Regions from separate parts of the Robertmurraya mesotrionivorans genome, predicted to be linked through region 2. Evidence: riboswitches for the same ligand, from Rfam matches in the RefSeq annotation. Region 2 holds a riboswitch; each other region holds the start of a gene.

Region 1 (6,691 bases), on a different contig from region 2:
TGCTTTGTTCGCGTGAATGATTTCTTCGAGCTCCTTCATCGGCTCGATTCTTCCAAAGAAGTTTGGATACTGGACGATAACCGCTGCAATATCATCACCCATTTCGCTCTTTAAAGCATCTAAATCAGTGACACCATCTTTGTATGGAATCTCTACGACTTCTACGTATTGTCCTTTTGCATACGTCTTGACTACATCCTTTGTTTCTGGATGTACCGTACTAGAGAGAAGTACCTTTTTACGCTTCGTATGACCAGAGCTTAGCATCGCTGCTTCTGCCAAAGCGGTACCCCCGTCGTACATAGAAGAGTTAGCTACGTCCATACCTGTTAATTCACAAATCATTGTCTGAAATTCAAAGATCGCCTGTAACTCACCTTGTGAGATTTCAGGTTGATAAGGAGTATACGCTGTGTAAAATTCTGAACGTGAAAGAACATGGTCAACAATGACAGGCATGTAATGATCATACACACCAGCTCCTAAAAAGGAAGTATGTGAGCGTAAGTCGGCATTTTTAGCTGCCAAAATTGTTAATTCTTTTAATAAGGCTGTCTCCGATTTAGCTTTTTTTATATTATATTCTCCCTTAAACTGAACACTTTCTGGAATATCGTTAAAAAGCTCCTGTACATCGGAAATTCCGATCTCTTCTAGCATGGCTTTTTTATCGGTTTCTGTCATTGGTAAGTAGCGATGCTTCATGACTTTTGTTCCTCCCTTATTTCTTTTCCCTTTTATAAAATGGTGTTGGTACCACTTTCACCTTCAAGCGTTTCCCACGAATCTCAATTGTTAGCTCCGACTCTCTAGATACGACTGCTGAATCAACTAACGCTAAGCCAATATTTCTTTTCAACGTAGGTGATTGTGTTCCAGTTGTTACTTCTCCTACTAGTTGTTCACCCACATACACCGGATATCCATGTCTTGGGATGCCTCGGTCAATCATTTCAATTCCTATAAGTTTACGAGGGACTCCAGCTTCCTTTTGCTGCTTTAAAGCTTGCTTCCCAATAAAATCTTCTTCCTTATTTACTTTCACAGCGAAACCAATACCAGCCTCTAACGGAGAAATTGAGGAAGAAAGCTCCTGACCATAAAGGGCCAAATTAGCCTCGAAGCGAAGGGTATCACGAGCGCCTAAGCCACAAGGAAGAACGCCTTCTTCTTTACCTGCTTCAAGAATTGTTTCCCATAGGAAAGTCGCATCCTCACTATTACAGTACACCTCAAAGCCATCTTCTCCGGTGTACCCAGTTCTTGAAACAAGCGCCTCTTTTCCTCCAATGGAAACATTCTCTTGGAATTTAAAATATCCAATTGTCGAAAGGTCAACTGTTTCAACAAGCCTCTGGAGAACCTGTTCAGCAAGTGGCCCTTGAAGAGCTAACTGGCCCATTTGTTCAGAAAGATTTTGAAGCCTTACATCCCCCTCAACATAATCGTTTAACCATGTAAAGTCTTTTTCGATATTTGAAGCATTTACAACAAGCAAATAATGGTCGTCATTCAATTTATAGATTAGAAGATCATCGACAGTACCACCATTCTCGTAGCACATAGCAGTATATTGTGCACCACCAATTTGCAGCTTCGATACATCATTGGTCATCATTTTTTGAAGGAATGCCAAACTGTCTGTCCCTTTCACTTCAATTTCTCCCATATGAGAAACATCGAACAATCCTGCCTTCGTTCTTACAGCCTCATGTTCTTCTTTAATGCTTGAAAATTGAACAGGCAGTTCCCATCCTCCAAAGTCAATGGTTTTCCCACCATACTGTTGATACACGTCAAAAATCGGTGTTCTTTTTAGTTGCGCCACTATCATTTCCCCCTTATAAAATCATAAAAAAAGGACAGAGACCCCCCTCTTTGCTTAAGAAAGGTCTCTGTCCTGGCACCTGAAAGTTTACCGTTTGGCTGTCCCCTTTGGTGGCTTCAAATGAATGAAGCGCTCTCCAGAGCTGCGTCAAACAAGAGTTCTTTTGCCTGAGAGATTCACAAATTTTTGCTTGCTCCTTCGGCGCTACTTTGAAGTAGTCTCTCCCCTTGTTCTCATTCGCATTATAAAAATTCCCAATTTGGATAATACTAAGCTGTACTTATAGAACATTCGTCAAAATAAACTATAATGTGACAAATTTCAAAACTTTTAAGATATTATCATCCTACCATTTCGAAACCCATACGGCAATATATTTATCGATCAAAAAGGGAGTTGTTTTTATGACGGTAGAGATTGAGTTTGATTCCTCTTGGCAGGAGGGGCTGGTAGAGAAAATTACAAATGATGGTCCTTGGGGGAACTTTGAGTTATATAAGCTAGCGGTAGAGGTAGAAAAACATACGGTTATTGATAACTTTGAGGGATTACAAGCTCCCAAACATCTTCCCAATTTAACACCGCTTCCCCATCAGCTAGAAGTCGCCAAGCAAGTAGTTGAAAACATGAACGGAAAAGCCATTCTTGCAGATGAAGTAGGTCTAGGGAAAACGATCGAAGCAGGACTCATTTTAAAAGAATACATGATCAGAGGTCTTGTAAAAAAAGTCCTCATTCTTGTTCCCGCCTCCCTCGTTACCCAATGGTCATACGAGTTAACAAGTAAGTTTTATATTCCGGCAGTTTCACAACGTAAAAGCTATGTCTGGGAACAATGTGATGTGGTCGTATCTTCTATTGATACAGCTAAACGGGCTCCTCATAGAGAAATCATTCTCTCCCAAGATTATGATCTTATTATTATTGATGAAGCACATAAATTAAAAAACAATAAAACAAAAAACTATGAATTTGTACAAAGCTTAAAGAAAAAATTCTGCTTACTTCTAACAGCAACCCCAATTCAAAATCGAGTTGGTGAGATTTTCAACCTTGTCTCTCTCTTAAAACCTGGTCATCTAGGAAATGAATCTGTGTTTAATGAAAAATATAAGAAGGATTCCCGAGATATTAACGATAATGAACATTTAAAAGAGCTTGTGAATAAAGTGATGATCAGAAATCGTCGAGCAGACACAGGTATTGAATGGACGAAGAGACAAGTTGAAACAATCCCTATTGAGCTTACTAAGGAAGAGCAGGATTTGTATGATTCTGTTACTGAACTACGGTCAGAGGGAGACTGGACAACTACATCCGCTTTCTCAGTCATGACTCTGCAAAGAGAAGCATGCAGTAGTAGAGAAGCAGTCTTTTTCACATTAAAAAATATGCTTGAAAAGAAGGAAAACCCATCAAAGGAATACCAAGATCAAATCACATATTTAATCGAGAAGGTAAACGCCGTTCATACGAATTCCAAGGCCGTTAAAGCTCTTGAACTGATTCAGAAGGTAAATGATAAAGTCATTATCTTTACGGAATATCGAGCCACTCAACTCTATCTTCAATGGTTTCTAAAGCAAAATGGAATCAGCTCCGTTCCCTTCCGCGGAGGATTTAAAAGAGGTAAAAAAGATTGGATGAGACAGCTTTTTGAAAACAATGTACAGGTCCTTATTGCAACCGAAGCAGGAGGAGAAGGAATTAATCTTCAGTTCTGTAATCATATCATTAACTTTGATCTGCCTTGGAATCCTATGAGACTAGAGCAACGTATCGGGAGAATTCATCGTCTAGGGCAAGAAAAAGACGTGATGATTTATAATTTTGCAACTAAAGGTACAGTGGAAGAACATGTCCTTAAGCTACTACATGAAAAAATTAATTTATTTGAAAAAGTGATTGGTGATCTCGATGATATTCTTACTCGTTTAGAGTTTGGTAGCTTTGAGGATCATCTTTCAGATATATTCGGAAACTCCACCTCTGAAGGGGAAATGCGAATAAAAATGGACAACCTAGCTTCCATGATTCAATTTGCTGAAGAAGTAAAGGATGGTGATTATCGTGCAGCAACAGGAAATTCATAATTTTTTGGTGAAGTACTTTACTGCTAACCAATGCGAAATACTCGCGAATACCGGTTCATATTTAACTGTGCAATTAACGATTAAACTAGATAAGGAATTAATGAATCGCCCGTTTTATTGGCATTACTTAGAAAAAACAGGTGGAGTTCCAAACCCTATGGAACTTACGCTTATTACGGATCAAAAAAAGACACCTGACGATATTAAAGGAGAGGTCATACACTTTGGTTCACCAAGACTTCATCAAATATTTAACTCAACTAAAAACCTTGCTGGGTATATTCGGCTCTATGAAGATCATCAAGCAACCATGGGTCAACAAGTACCATTGCGCCCTTGGTTAGGTATGAATGTAAAAATCTCCTATCAATGTGACCGTAAAAGAGACGTCTTTCGGTCGATAGGTCTACAATTAATTAATGGACAAATAATCGAGAACTTCCACGAAGAACTAATAAGATTACAATTAGCTCGCAAAATACCTGATTACTCTTTTACCTTATCACCACTTATTATGCCGAATAGTGGGGTAACACGAATTCAGAATATGATTCGTTCAAACATTCTTGAAGAAGATCATTCATGGGCAAACTTGGCTAGAGAACGCTGGTCAAAAGACTTGAGATTGCTGGAGCATTTTTATGAAGAAGCGGAGGAAAAAGGGGAAAGCTATGAAAATGAAAAACGAGCCTTACAGGAGCAATACGAGCCAAAAGTTCAGATTTCGATTATAAACGGCGGTATTTTTTACTTATCCGAAAAAGCAATTTAAAGGGAACGACTCATTTGTCATTCCCTTTAAATGATTTCTCTCTCTTTCCTCTGTTCATCATAATGACATATGGAATAATACCAAACCAGCGAAAAGCAAATGCTTCTCTCGTTTCTTTTTTTTCCTTCCTGATTTTTTTTCTTTCTTCCTTCGGTTGATCAATATATTTTACTATCGTTTGTGTAATGTATTTCACATAATCATTTACTGCGCTCATGTTTTTTTCCTCCCTTTTAGTCATTAACAGTATGACCAAATACTAGTTAACTAAACCCAAAGGAAGCTACACTGGTAACAACCATCTTACTAATTTTCCGCTTCCCACCTCGTACTGGGCTATCGCTTTAACAGAAAGAGTACCCTGAATCAGAAAATAAGTAACTTCCACATGTTGGCTAGAAATTTGCTTAACCGTATACGTCACTTTGGTGTCTGAATATGTTGTCATTCCATCTACCGGAATCACACCTCTTGCCATTTCCTCAGAAATCTTCTTTGATGTGAGCAAAAATAAATACTGTCGTCTTTCTTGTTGATTGACTGAAGCCACTATCCCTTTTTCCGATACGTACTGATTAAACTCAATCGTTAAAAATAGAGAGACTAGTAGAAAAATACATAAACTAATAGGATACATAAACCCCTTTTCATTCATGGACCTCCCACCACCTGAAGGAAAGGAAACAGTTGGTCCTCATATACAACATTATTGTTACCAATAACAAGAATTGAGATACTTTTTTGATTTTGTTTGAACTCAACACTATTAATATTTTGCAAAACTATTTCATGACCTTGAAATTGTACCAATCGACGGATATATGGCCCATATTTCTCATACGTGACCAATTCCCCAACACTTTGCATATAAAGCTTCCCGTTTTTCACCTCAACATAATCACAACCTTGAAGTTCCGTATTTAACTGACTAATAAAGAGCTCGAATTCTAGTTGTTGTGTGCGGTTCGCAACATGGTTCATGTTCAAAATAATTGAAAAAATATAGGGTAAAAAAGAAGCAAGCATACAATAAATAGAGAAAGATACCAACATCTCTATTAAAGTAAATCCCTGATTATTAAAAACTGTCACATATGAGAACTTCCTTTTTAAAGGAATTTTCATATCTTACACACACCTCATTTTTAGACACTTCCTTTATCACAGTAAATGACCTCCCTTTTCTTTCTACTGTTAATGGGTCTTTGATAGTTCCGGTAAACATTACTTCCTGTAAGGAGTCATATAATATCTTTGATGCCTCACGACTATATTGGGTGTTAAGTGACTGCTTGCTCACCTGAATAAACATTGGTAGTAAAAATAAAGTTAGTACCAACCAAATTGACAGAGAAAGCAAAAGTTCAACAAGGAAAAAGCCATTAGTTTTGTACAACATAAAATCTCCCCTTCCCTATGTTAAACGTAAATTTATACCGTTCTTCTTGTATGTCAATATATAAAGTCCCAAAGGTATTTATATTTCCAGAGGTGTTATATCGAAAATACAAGTTTTGTGAACCTTCTCTAATGTTCACCTTGTTTGAGTAGGTTCGATCGACAATATATTTCCCATTCTGATCCTTAGCGTAATATCGATGAGATAGGGGGAGGATATTTACAGAAACAACTGTATGATTTGAAATAGCATATTGTTGCATATAATAAAGGTCGTCTTTGAATTGAGAAAAAAAGAGCTGTTTATCGAGGAAAAACATTTGAGGACGAACAAAAAGAAAAGAAAACGAGACAATCAAAACAAACATACTTAACACAAAAATAGATTCAATTAAAGTAAACCCATTATTGTTATTCATTATTAGCTGTGACAGCTCCCGTAGACGAGATCGTCACGATATCTCCATTTGGACAGGTCGATTGGTTTTCTTGTAAAAACCCTTCTGTTTGCAATTCTGCCAAACCTGTTGGCAAACGATTTTTGTCCATTTCAAAGGACTGAACCTGTGCCTCTACCATTTTTATAAAAGCTTCACATCC
Region 2 (6,691 bases):
TAATAGGTACATCCAATTCTGTGGATTGTCTTATTCCTTTGCCACTTCATAAGAGGGATTGTAAGCAAACCGAAGTGGCAAAGACATGTATTACGGAATAGTTTCTTGGGAACGAGGGGGATGACAAATGGAAACTTCTGCTTTTATGGGCGGTTTTTATAAATTATTGGAATGGATATCAAGACTGGCTTTCTTAAACATACTATGGATTTCATTTTCCCTATTAGGTCTTATCCTATTTGGCTTTTTTCCAGCCACAGTGGCTATGTATTCGGTTGTTCGAAAGTGGATGTATGGAAAAGAAGATGTATCTATATTTAGGACCTTCTGGACTGCATATAAACAGGAGTTTGTAAAAAGTAATATTCTCGGATTGATTATATTTACGATTGGAGTCATTTTGTATATCGATTTTCACTTTGTGATTCAAGCAACAAGTAGCTTCGTATCGATCCTTTATATTCCATTTTTATTAATTTCTTTTATCTTAATTTGTATGTTGTTTTATATTTTTCCAATGTTTGTACATTATGATATGAAAATTAGTCAGGTGATTAAGAATTCATTTTTTGTGATGATTATGAATCCTCTTTCCACCTTTTACATGTTAATTGGTAGTTTTGGTATTTGTTTTGCGCTATCGTATGCACCGCCAATCTGTATCCTTTATAGCGGAAATCTTCTCGCTCTATTTATCATGAAACCTGCAACCATGGCCTTTGAGAAAATAGAACAAAAATCAAAATTACTACTTCAAGGACAGTAAAATCCGGGCTCTCAGTTTATTGAGACCCGTTTTTTTAATGACTTGCCTAAACCATTCAGAGAGAAGGGAATGTAATGGAGAAAGATGTTTCAAAACAAGTATTACTATGGAAATCAACAAACATCAAAGATGGTGGTAGAGATATTTCTCCTAATATAGAACTGTTTTTATTAGACGGGGAAGGTTCCCATCCAGTCATGATTATAGCACCGGGAGGAGGATACTCTCATCGAGCGAGCCATGAGGCTTATCCAGTTGCTAATTGGCTCAATTCAATAGGGATTTCTGCGATTGTTCTTAATTATCGTGTCGCCCCTCATAAACATCCACTTCCACTTTATGATGCTCAAAGGGCGATTCGAATGGTAAGATACCAATCTACTAATTGGAGGATCGATCCAAACCGGGTAGGGATATTAGGATTTTCTGCCGGAGGACATTTGGCATCTACCGCAGGAACACATTTTGATTTAGGAAATCCGGGGGCCGAAGACCCTATAGAACGAATTAGCTGTCGGCCTGATGTCACGGTTCTTTGTTATCCGGTGATCACAATGGGAGAATCGGCTCATGCCGGAAGCAAGCTAAATATTTTAGGTGAAAACCCAAGTGAAAAACTGATTTATCTGTTATCGAATGAGTTACATATTAATGAACTTACACCGCCAGCATTTCTTTGGCATACAGCTGATGATGAATCAGTAGACGTGGAGAACAGCTTCCTCTATGCAAAAGGGTTAAGGAGAAATTCCGTTCCTCTTGAACTACATGTATTTGAAAGTGGTCGACATGGATTAGGGTTAGCGGAGGATCATCCAGAAGTAAAAGTTTGGCCAAAGCTTTGTGAAAGATGGCTAAGAAAAAGGGGATTTTAAACCTATCTTGCGACACCGTTAGAAAAATTAGGAGGGAAATATGTTAACGAAAGATGAGATAAGGATTCTAGATCCTTTTATCCTTACTGACCATGATTCAAAAAACTATTATTTGTATGGAACGACAGGATTTGATGCCTATAAAAGCAGAGACTTAGTAAACTGGGAAGGTCCATTTCCCGTTTTCCGACCGGACGCATACTTTTGGGCAAATCAACATTACTGGGCACCTGAGGTGTATTTTTATCATGATCAGTATTATATGTTTGCTAGTTTTAAAGGGGAAGGAAAATGTCGCGGTACTCAAATCCTAGCTTCAGACCATCCATTAGGTCCGTTTTCACCTCTTTCAGAACATCCGATTACTCCTAGTCATTGGGAATGTCTTGATGGGACATTATTTATAGATAGTAACGAAGAACCATGGATCATTTTTTGCCATGAATGGCTTCAGGTTCAAGATGGAGAAATCTGTGCCCAGCGCTTATCACCTGATTTTCAATCGACAGTAGGGGAGCCTTATTTTTTGTTCAAAGCGTCAAGTGCCAACTGGGCAGTCTCGGTGAGAGGGGAGACGGAATATATCACAGACGGACCTTTTCTGTATCAAGATCAAAAAGGACGGTTACAAATGCTATGGTCAAGTAGAAGTCCTAAAGGGTATGCGGTTGGAATCGCTATATCAGAATCTGGTGATATACGTGGCCCGTGGGTTCAGGAGAAGGAATCTTTATTAGACGAAGATGGCGGACATGCGATGCTATTTAGAACTTTTAATGATGAATTAAAACTAGCCATTCATTCACCCAATCGGTCCCAAAATGAACGACCTGTATTTTTATCGGTTTTAGAGCAAAATGGCAAACTAGTCGTAGAAAAGTGAAAGAAAAAACTGTGTACCAAAAATGGTTAACACAGTTTTTTCTTTACCACTAATAATTTAATTAATCAGTGCTTGTAATGGTGCGGGAATTCTTCCACCGCGATTGATCATTTTTTGTGAGCTAAATGGATTTACTCCCATAACCGGTGCTCTTCCAAGAAGTCCTCCAAATTCAACCATTTCTCCTTCTTGTTTTCCAGGCACAGGGATGACCCTTACTGCTGTTGTTTTTTTGTTAATCATTCCGATGGCCGCTTCATCTGCAATCATTGCGGATAGGGTAGCAGGGGTAACATCTCCTGTTATAGCTATCATATCAAGGCCGACTGAACAGACGCATGTCATTGCTTCAAGCTTTGATAAACTTAGAGCACCGTCAATAATTCCTCGAATCATTCCATTATCTTCACTGACCGGGATAAAAGCACCGCTTAATCCACCAACATAAGAACTGGCCATGGCTCCACCTTTTTTTACCGCATCATTCATGAGGGCCAGGGCTGCGATCGTTCCATGAGTACCTACGCGCTCAAGACCGATTTCCTCTAAGATTTCTGCAACACTATCATTAATGGCGTTGGTAGGAGCCAAGGAGAGGTCCATAATTCCAAACGGAATGCCGAGCCGATTGGCTACCACTCTACCAATAAGCTCACCTGCACGTGTAATCTTGAACGCTGTTTTTTTGATAATATCAGATACTTCTCCTAGGTCAGCTTGTGGGTGTTTTTTTAACGCGTTCAATACGACGCCAGGGCCGCTAACTCCAACGTTAATAACAACTTCGCCTTCTCCAGCTCCATGAAAAGCTCCTGCCATAAATGGATTATCTTCAACTGGATTACAAAATACGACGAGTTTAGCACACGCAATTCCATTTTGATCCTTTGTCCGCTCGGCTGCTTCTTTGATAACATATCCTAATTGCCTAACCGCATCCATATTGATACCGGTGCGAGTGGTGGCGACTGAAACTGAGGAGCAAACGCGCTCTGTTACACTAAGTGCTTCTGGCAAGGCTTTAAGTAAGGTCTCATCTCCTTTAGAAAATCCTTTGTGAACAAGGGCAGAGAATCCTCCGATAAAATCTACACCTAATTGCTTTGCGGCTAGGTCAAGAGTTTTTGCAAGCTCCACGGTTTGTTCAACGGTTGCACTTCCTAGGATTTCAGCAATCGGGGTAATAGATATACGCTTATTAATAATCGGAACGCCAAATTCCTTTTCTGCTTCTTCTGCTACTTTCGTTAAATCCTTAGCATAAGTAGTTATTTTATGAAATACATTTTGCTGCATTTTATGGAAATCGGAATCCGCACAATCACGGAGACTGATTCCCATTGTTACTGTTCGGATATCAAGGTTTTCCATTTGAACCATTCGTATTGTTTGAAGGATTTCATCCATTGCAATTGTCATATACAGTCACCACCTAACTAAATTCTGTGCATCGCTTGAAAAATCTCTTCAAGCTGAATGTTTATTTTTAAATCCATTTCCTCTCCAACTAAGTCCAGTTGGTCACGGAGTTTTGACAAATTTTCATTTCCGGTCACGTCAATAATCATCATCATGGTAAAAAAGTCTTGTAAAATGGTTTGGCTGATATCCAAAATATTCATATTATTTTCAGCGAGAATAGTTGTCACTTTTGATATAATGCCAACCTTGTCCTTTCCAATCACACTTACCACTGCACGTCTTCTTTCCATTCGTTCCACCTCATTATTTTTTTGAAATAAAAAAAGATTGGAGTATCTCCAATCTCGGGTAAGAAGAGTGTGCAAAATATTATTATGCAAACATTCTCTCCTGTCCTTTTGCCTGAGATTGTGAATCCTTCGGCGCCGTATACATACGGTCTCTCCAGAAGCTGCTCCGGTAATAGTTTGATCCACTACCATCATGGCGGCTGTATTGAATTAAGTAAGATATTATCAATAAATAATAATTCAGTCAATTAAAATTTGTGAAAAATAAAAAAAAGACGGTATCGATTTTGACTTTTCTGAAAATTAATATTGAAAAATGGTAAAAAAGAACATATAATCAAAAATGAGCATAAACGAGCAAAAACATCCACGTTTATGAATGAATGTAAACGATTTATGAAAGCGCTATATTTTTGGAGGTGAGGCTTATACATAATAAAGGAAAATCTACTAGATAGAATTTCTATTTTCCTGTAGCAAAAAAAAGCAAGAAAAAAGTACGATTCAGGGGGACCCACGGCCAAATGGAAAAAAACCCTAAATCATACCTCTATTTGAGTATGCCTAAAATTCTTTAGAATTTTAGAACTCATTTTTATGGTATGGCAAAACAAACTTTTTTTCAAGATTTGTATTTTGAAAAACAACTATTATTCTAGGAAATTATTATTTGGAGGTTTTGATACCATGAAAATCATGAAGAGATTCCACATTATTTTATTCGTATTACTCTTAACTTTATTAAATGCTTGTAGCAGTGGAGAGAGCTCTTCTACGAATGCTACGGATGAAAATAATACTGATGATAAAGAAAAACAACTTAAGATCGGGTTGACCGTTCCAACTTTAGGGAATCCATTCTTCGTAGCAATGTCCAAAGGGGCTGAAGAAGTTGCTGCTAAATATGATGCAGAAGTCATTACTGTGAGTGCAGATCATGATCTGGCAAAGCAAACGGCACAAATTGAAGACTTCATTACAAAGAAAGTCGATCTCATTTTGTTAAGTCCATTTGATTCGGCTGGGATTGCAGGTGCAGTTAGTCAAGCAAAAGCAGCTGGAATTCCGGTTGTCGCTCTTGACGGTTTTGCAGAAGGTGGAATCGATACAGTTGTGATGTCAGATAATGTTCAAGCGGGGAGATTAGCTGCTGAGTACTTAGTAGAGCAATTGAATGAAAAAGGAAATATTGTCATTATTGATGGACCTCCTGTATCAGCTGTAACAGATAGAATTAAGGGCTTTAATGAAGTGATAAGCAAATATCCTGACATTAAAGTGGTTGCTAACCAGAACGGAGAAGGTAACCGTGAGAAGGCGCTTACTGTAATGGAAGGAATATTATCTGCCAATAAGAAAATTGATGCCGTTTTTACCATTAATGACGAAGAAGCTGTCGGAGTACAAATTGCTCAAGAACAAGCTGGTAGAGAAGATGAGTTCTTTCTCGTAAGTGTTGATGGTGCTCCTGCTGCAGTTGATGCACTGAATAAAGGTGGCAGCTTTGCAGGTACTTCAGCACAGTTCCCTAATCAGATGGTGATTGATGGTGTAGCTTTAGCATTAAAAATAATAGATGGAGAGAAAGTAGACTCAGAAGTTCTTATCCCAACTGAATTCATTACTCAAGAAAATGTTGATTCATATAGTGGGTGGTAATCAGTACCCCTCGGAATGAAAAGATAAACATAGTGCTCTAATATCGAGCACTATGTTTACACCAAATGTATGTAGGGAGGGGCAGTAATGAACGTAACGAAAAAGCAACAAACGAAGCATTATTCTCTAAATGAACAACCTATAATGAGTATGAAGGGTGTAACAAAGCAGTTTTCTGGTGTGAAGGTGTTACAAAACGTTGATATTGAGCTTTTTAAAGGGGAAGTTCATGCATTAATGGGTGAGAATGGTGCAGGGAAATCTACTTTAATGAAAATAATGGCAGGTGTGTACCAACCTGATGGCGGATCGATTATCTACAAAGGTGAAGAAGTGCGGTGGAATCATCCCATGGATGCTAGAAGCAAAGGTATTAGTGTTATTCATCAAGAGATAAGTTTATCGCCCAACTTATCGATTGGAGAAAATATATTAATGGGTACCTCGTTAAAGAAAAATAGAATGGGTTTAATTAGCTGGAACGATATTTATGAAAAAGCTGAAAAAGTTTTAACTTCCATTGGTTCTTCATTGGATCCTCGAGCGGATGTTAGTTCATTAAGTGTCGCTCAACAACAAATGGTGGAGATTGCTCGTGCATTATCACTTAACTCAGAAATATTAATTATGGATGAACCAACCGCCTCTCTAACAGATAAAGAAATAGAGAAGCTTTTTATAATCATAGACGAATTAAAAAGAAAAGGTGTTGCGATCGTTTACATTTCCCACCGAATGGACGAAATTTTTAAAATTTCCAATCGTTTTACCGTACTTCGAGACGGTCGCTTGGTCA
Region 3 (6,691 bases), on a different contig from region 2:
GAAATGCGAGCAGCTACACGTATGCGGATGAAGAGGATATTAGTTTAAGTCGCTTTTCGGTGGATAAAGATCAAGAGGTTATCAATGTCCTACTGGAGGCTCGAAGCCAAAACCAGAATCTGAAGATCATGGGAACACCATGGACCGCACCATCATGGATGAAATACGGAGAAAAAACATTTAATGGTTGGTACCTTGACTATACGACAGAGGAAACATACAAAGCCTACGCAGACTATTTCGTTCGTTATATAAAATCATATGAAGAAAAAGGGCTTCCGATTGATAGTATTACTATTCAAAATGAGCCAGACTTTACGTCACCTAATTATCCAACGATGAGTATGAGCGCGGAAGAACAAGCTGTGTTTATTGGAAAATACTTAGGTCCGGCACTTGAATCGAACAAGATCGATACAAAAATTATTGCCTATGATCATAACTGGGAGGGGGCTTCCGAATTTATTTCTACAGTGCTTCAACATGAGGACGCGAACAAATATACAGAGGGAGCTGCGTTTCATTGTTATAAAGGAACACCGGAATCTATGACTCGAGTACATGCCAATTTCCCTGATAAACATATTTATCTATCTGAGTGCAGTGGTGGTGAATGGAGCGAGGATTTTGGGGATAATTTAAGTTGGCAAATGTCCAATTTGATTATTGGAGGTCCAAGAAACTGGGCGAAGAGTGTGTTGATGTGGAATATGGCACTAGATGAAAAAGGAGGGCCAACCAATGGAGGTTGTGAAAATTGCCGTGGGGTTGTCACGATTAATCAGGAAACTGGGAAAGTGACGATGAATGTTGAATACTATTCAATCGGGCACGCAAGTAAATTCGTTCAAGCTGGAGCGATAAGAATTGCTTCAACAAGCTTTCCTGGAATCATTGAGACGATTGCCTATGAAAACCTTGATCATTCTACTGTACTTATCGCCTTAAATCCTAGTGATAATGAAACAAGGTTTCAAGTTAATGATAGAGGTTCATTTTTTACGTATACTCTTCCTCCTAAAAGTGCGGTTACTTTTATATGGGAAATGAAATAGGTTGAGATAAATAGTAGGGGAATTTATGTGTAAGTTACCTATATTATGGGAAGTTTAAAAAATAAAAAAGGAAAATGATATGATAGGTCTGATTATTGCCATTATACTTTTTAATCTTATTGCCTTTAAAACGAATAAAAGATTGACTGCTAATCAAATTGTACATATTTGGGTGTTTACAATTGCATTTCAGGTGGGCTTTGATCTTTTTGTAGAATTTAAATATCATGGATATTGGTATTTTAATAAAGGTATTGATTGGGTAGGTCTCCTTCCACATACTGTGCTTATTCCACCAGTTAATATGATGTTTCTGAACTGGTTTCCTTTTAAAAAATCGGTTTGGAAAAGATTCATTTATATTTTCTTTTGGGTAATTGGAATTCTAATCTATGAATCGATAACCTTGCTTCCCGAACCTTGGGGATATTTTCACTATGGTTGGTGGAAGCTGTGGCATGCAGCGATTGTGGACCCAGTATTACTCCTAATTTTGCTAGGATATTATAATTGGGTTCGTAAGTTAGAGTCTCAACTATTTGATAATACTATTCAAAAGTAAAATGCTCTTTGTTAAGGGCATTTTTTATTTTAAGGTTTTCTTAAGGTTTGTCTTGAATAATTACTGAAATTTGAGTGAAGTAATTAGGAGAAGGTGTATTATGAAATCTAGGTGGTCCGTTTGGTTAGAAAGAACAGATATTTACCGTTGGTTATTTGGTGCAACGGTTATTCTTTATTTTTTTAGTGGTGACTACATATCCAAGCAAACAATCAGAAGGATCTACTTATCAAATAGTAGGTTCATAATGTGTTAAATTAAATTGATCAACATATCACAAAAATATTCTTGACCAACTAAAAGAATACTGTTAGAATTACAAATTATTGTACGATAATAGCTTTGGAGTTTGTTGAAAGCAACAAATCTAGGCTGTAAATAAAATAATTAAGCGAGCTATGATTGTTATGGGTCAAACTATAACAGGAGCGGCTTCTGGAGAGATCGCGTATTGCGACGCCGAAGGGTTCACAATCTCAGGCAAAAGGACAGAAGAGTAAAGATACTATTTGGTATGATTGGAAGAGTAAGTAAGTCTCTTTTATCATTTTACCATGTGTATTTGTTATTCTGACGTTTTAAGAGATTGGGGGGAACTCCAGTCTCTTTTTTTATGGCTATTATTCTTACAATAATTATTAGAGAGAAAACGGAGGAATTTCAAGTGGCACAGCATGAGTTAAAAAGGGAACTGAAAAATCGTCACGTACAACTAATCGCAATTGGTGGAACGATTGGTACCGGCTTATTTTTAGGTTCAGGAAAAGCAATTTCATTAGCAGGTCCCTCAATCATCTTAGCTTATTTAATAGTGGGTATAGCAACCTTTTTTGTTATGAGAGCATTAGGGGAGCTTTTGTTATCGAATGCAGGTTATCAATCGTTTACCGATTTTGCAGTGGATTATATTGGGCCATGGGCAGGCTTTGTAACAGGGTGGACGTACTGGTTCTGTTGGATTATGACGGCGATGGCCGATATTATTGCGGTAGGAATGTATGTGCAGTATTGGTTCGATATTCCGCAATGGGTACCAGCACTCATCTGTTTAATCATTTTATTAGGATTGAATCTATTAACAGTAAAGCTTTTTGGAGAATTAGAATTTTGGTTTGCTATTATTAAGGTTATAACGATTCTTGCTTTAATTGTTATTGGGGTTGTTTTACTAGTTATTGGATTTAAAACAGAGGCAGGAACGGTGTCTGTACAAAATTTATGGCAACACGGAGGGTTTTTCCCGAATGGAATTAGCGGCTTTTTGTTTTCTTTCCAAATGGTCGTATTTGCTTTTGTTGGAGTAGAGTTGGTTGGTGTATCAGCTGCAGAAACAGCTAATCCAAAGAAAAATATTCCTTCAGCGATAAACAAAATTCCTTTAAGAATTCTGTTCTTTTATGTAGGTGCTCTAATTGTTCTGCTTTCTATTAATCCATGGAACCAGTTGAATGCAGATACAAGTCCTTTTGTTAAGACCTTTAGTTTAGTTGGTATTCCCGTTGCAGCTGGAATCATTAACTTTGTCGTATTAACGTCTGCTGCATCTGCGAGTAATAGTGGATTATTCTCTACAAGCCGTATTATGTATAACTTAGGACGTCAAAATGGTGGAACGGGTATGCTTTCAAAATTAAACAAAAATGCAGTGCCAAGTAATGCACTACTTATTTCAACGGTCATTGTTTCTGTGGGGACACTTTTAAGTAAACTCATCCCCGAGCAAGCCTTTGGAATTGTGACAACCATAAGTGCCATTTGTTTCATTTGGGTGTGGAGCATTATATTAATCTCTCATATTAGATATAAGAAAACTCGTCCTGATTTACATCAAAAATCAGTATTTAAAGCTCCTCTAACACCATTTATTAATTATGTTGTACTAGCACTTTTTGGGTTTATTTTACTTGTGATGCTTATTTCAGAATCCACTCGTTCAGCATTAATGTTGACACCATTATGGTTTGTTTTATTATTTGTTTTGTATTTCTTTAAAAGTAAGAGAACAAAACATCTTTAATTTATGAATAAAATCTAAAGTAACTAGATCAAATTCTGGTTACTTTATTTTATTTTAGAACATATATCTATTTATTTACAGTATAGTTATAAAGAACTATAATAATAGTATTAATTGCCAATTATATTAAGAATAGTAAATAATTTACATAGTGAGTAGGGGAATATATGTGGTTGCTTTACTTCTCATTAGGTTTACTAGTAGGTCTAATGAATTTGCCGGTTTACAGGAAAGTAGAGCGGAAGAAATGGATAGAATATCAGCGAGATTTAGAATATCGAATTAATCATGACTCATTAACGGGAATATATAATAGAGATTTTTTCGAATCAGAGTGTACCGTGTTGAATGAGGATAAGAACTCGTCTGTGGCTATTCTTGTTTGTGATTTAGATGATCTAAAGGCGACGAACGATACATATGGACACAAACAAGGCGATGAACTAATTAAAAACGCAGCGCGGGTACTCCAAGAATTTTCTTCGGAAACCATTACGGTCGCAAGATTAGGTGGAGACGAATTTGTCTTACTCGTTAAAGAAATAGCAAAAGGAGAGTCTAAACAGCTTGTTTCCCAAATATTGAATAGGATCCAAGAGTATAATACTAGCTCCTTAAATTTAGAGATTAAACTATCTATTGGATGTGCTTTTTCTCAAAATTCGATTGGACAAATGACTAGACTATTCGCTCAAGCTGATCAAAATATGTATTCAAATAAGAATGAAAGAAAGCTACTTACATGTGTAAAATAGGGACCCTTTGTCGAAAGACAAAGGGTCCCTATTTTCGGGTGCATAAGACACCCAAGTGCCAATTCCAACGAGTCCTGTCCGAAAAACCCCTGGATTCGGACTCCCAAGTGCCAATTCCAACGAGTCCTGTCCGAAAAACCCCTGGATTCGGACTCCCAAGTGCCAATTCCAACGAGTCCTGTCCGAAAAACCCCTGGATTCGGACTCCCAAGTGCCAATTCCAACGAGTCCTGTCCGAAAAACCCCTGGATTCGGACTCCCAAGTGCCAATTCCAACGAGTCCTGTCCGAAAAACCCCTGGATTCGGACACCCAGGCGCCAATTCCAACGAGTCCTGTCCGAATAACCCTTGGATTCGGACTCCCAAGTGCCAATTCCAACGAGTCCTGTCCGAATAACCCTTGCAGTCAGACGATCAAAGGCAATCAACCTAATGTTGTTTCTTATAATCTTTTTCAACTATGTACAACATAAAAACTGAAGTTTAGGTGAATTTAATATTAAAACTGCTAAATAGGAGAAATTTATGCAAAACCTAGGGAAGATACTACTACCAAGACAATTATTTCTATTGCTAGTCCTATCAACTGGTTTGCTTAACCATGTCATACTCATTCCAAATTTATTGACAGCTGCCGGGAGGGATAGTTGGTTAAGTGTGATTGTTGCTTACCCGATTGCCATAATTTTTCTTTGGTTAATTTTTTACATCATAAAAAACAGCCCAAATGAGGGGTTTTTTCATATGGTCCGAAACCGATTTGGACGCACTTTTTCTTATTTATTACTAGCTCCTGTTTTTTTATTTTTATTTATTAGCTCTTATGTAACCTTTAGAGACTTGATGATCTGGTTAAGTGCCTATTTTCTCGCTGAAGCACCTATCATGATAATCAATATCGTATTAATTATTGTGTGCTGCATCATTACACTATCTGGTGTAAAAACGATGGCTATAGCAAGTGGACTATTGTTACCTATTGTGGTATTGCTAGGATTTTTTATTGCATTAACTAATACGAGCTTTAAGGACCCAAGCCTTCTATTCCCTGTATTAACAGATGGATATATTCCTTTATTTAGAGGAACAATCTATGTTCTTGCGGGACTGTTAGAACTATATATTGTGGTTTTGATACAACCTTTCTCACAAGAACCTATTACATTTAAGCAACTACTGATAGTAATGACCGTATTAACCGGATTAATTTTTGGCCCACTCTCAGCTTCCATCATGGAATTTGGTGTAGTTGAGTCAGTGAAACATCGCTATCCAGCCTATGAACAGTGGAGAGTATTAAATATTGGTGAATACATCTCAAATCTAGACTTCTTTGCTCTGTACCAATGGTTAAGTGGTGCACTTATAAGAATTGGATTATTTATGTACCTCTTAGGACATTCTTTATCACGAAAAAGGGCTGAGTATCGGCTGAATCCTAAAATTGTAGGTATGATGTATCTCTTATTATTAGGAGTTTCTTTGATAAAGTTTGAATCATTCACTTTCTATCAAATCATTTATCTATATGTCTTACCCATAACTCTAGCTTTTTTTCTACTACAGATTTTACTATCAGCTTTTATTATTTTTGTCTTAAAGAAGAGGGATAAACAACATGAGAAGGAAAATGAATTCGGATCCAGTTCTTCATAAAACATCAAAGGATAAAACAAGCCTGATCTCAGAGAAGCTGAAGAAAAGTGAAGATCTATTATGTAAGGAACATGGTCAAAAAGCTGAGAAATTTAAGTTTATCTTTTTTGAATCGATAGTTGATAGCCAATATTTAGATCAATATATATTACCAAGAATAAGCGGTCACGAGAAAGACATAGTGAAAGCGAAATTAACTTCCTTGTTTCAGGCGGAAGATGTGACTGATAAATCAATTGATGATTTGTTACAACTTTTGTTCGAAGGATATGTGCTATTTGATTTTCAAAGTGAGTTATTAAGTATTCAAGCGAGTGATTTTCCAAAAAGACAGCCTGAGGAATCAGCGCTTGAAACCTCCATTAGAGGACCAAAGGATGGTTTTGTTGAGGATTTAAAGACAAACATTTCATTAGTTCGTCGGAGACTCAATACTTCTTCTTTATGTGTCGAAAAATATACAATTGGCACAAGAAGCAATACAAAAGTAGTCCTTATGTATATAGAAGATATTATAGACAAAAGGGTACTTGAAGAGGTTCATACACGACTAGACAAGATAGAGATTGATGTATTGACGAGTATTTACGATTTGGAATCATTGATTCGTGATCGACCGTATTCAATTCTACCCAGTTTGGACTA

Evidence for each region. Region 2 has a riboswitch for glycine ahead of ACRX5O_RS06990 (ACT domain-containing protein). Riboswitches for the same ligand answer to the same signal wherever they lie in the genome.
Region 1: another riboswitch for glycine. It lies ahead of gcvT (glycine cleavage system aminomethyltransferase GcvT); the one in region 2 lies ahead of ACRX5O_RS06990 (ACT domain-containing protein).
Region 3: another riboswitch for glycine. It lies ahead of ACRX5O_RS17975 (amino acid permease); the one in region 2 lies ahead of ACRX5O_RS06990 (ACT domain-containing protein).

Annotation. Positions count from the first base shown of each region.
Region 1 covers NZ_JBPCCH010000001.1:449,119-455,809, reverse strand. Annotated here, with positions in the region: gene gcvPA (aminomethyl-transferring glycine dehydrogenase subunit GcvPA) at 1-705, opposite strand, end outside; gene gcvT (glycine cleavage system aminomethyltransferase GcvT) at 722-1,834, opposite strand; glycine riboswitch at 1,974-2,065, opposite strand; gene ACRX5O_RS02290 (DEAD/DEAH box helicase) at 2,233-3,921, shown strand; gene ACRX5O_RS02285 (YqhG family protein) at 3,899-4,693, shown strand; gene ACRX5O_RS02280 (YqzE family protein) at 4,704-4,910, opposite strand; gene ACRX5O_RS02275 (hypothetical protein) at 4,977-5,348, opposite strand; gene comGF (competence type IV pilus minor pilin ComGF) at 5,345-5,785, opposite strand; gene comGE (competence type IV pilus minor pilin ComGE) at 5,772-6,092, opposite strand; gene comGD (competence type IV pilus minor pilin ComGD) at 6,076-6,459, opposite strand; gene comGC (competence type IV pilus major pilin ComGC) at 6,503-6,691, opposite strand, start outside.
Region 2 covers NZ_JBPCCH010000003.1:113,301-119,991, reverse strand. Annotated here, with positions in the region: gene ACRX5O_RS07015 (carbohydrate ABC transporter permease) at 1-3, shown strand, start outside; gene ACRX5O_RS07010 (YesL family protein) at 128-766, shown strand; gene ACRX5O_RS07005 (alpha/beta hydrolase) at 841-1,641, shown strand; gene ACRX5O_RS07000 (glycoside hydrolase family 43 protein) at 1,682-2,524, shown strand; gene ACRX5O_RS06995 (PFL family protein) at 2,582-3,943, opposite strand; gene ACRX5O_RS06990 (ACT domain-containing protein) at 3,961-4,236, opposite strand; glycine riboswitch at 4,327-4,404, opposite strand; gene ACRX5O_RS06985 (ABC transporter substrate-binding protein) at 4,924-5,895, shown strand; gene ACRX5O_RS06980 (sugar ABC transporter ATP-binding protein) at 5,983-6,691, shown strand, end outside.
Region 3 covers NZ_JBPCCH010000013.1:46,900-53,590, reverse strand. Annotated here, with positions in the region: gene ACRX5O_RS17990 (glycoside hydrolase family 30 protein) at 1-1,055, shown strand, start outside; gene ACRX5O_RS17985 (hypothetical protein) at 1,135-1,617, shown strand; gene ACRX5O_RS17980 (hypothetical protein) at 1,718-1,873, shown strand; glycine riboswitch at 2,043-2,119, shown strand; gene ACRX5O_RS17975 (amino acid permease) at 2,282-3,634, shown strand; gene ACRX5O_RS17970 (GGDEF domain-containing protein) at 3,802-4,389, shown strand; gene ACRX5O_RS17965 (endospore germination permease) at 4,916-6,046, shown strand; gene ACRX5O_RS17960 (spore germination protein) at 6,009-6,691, shown strand, end outside.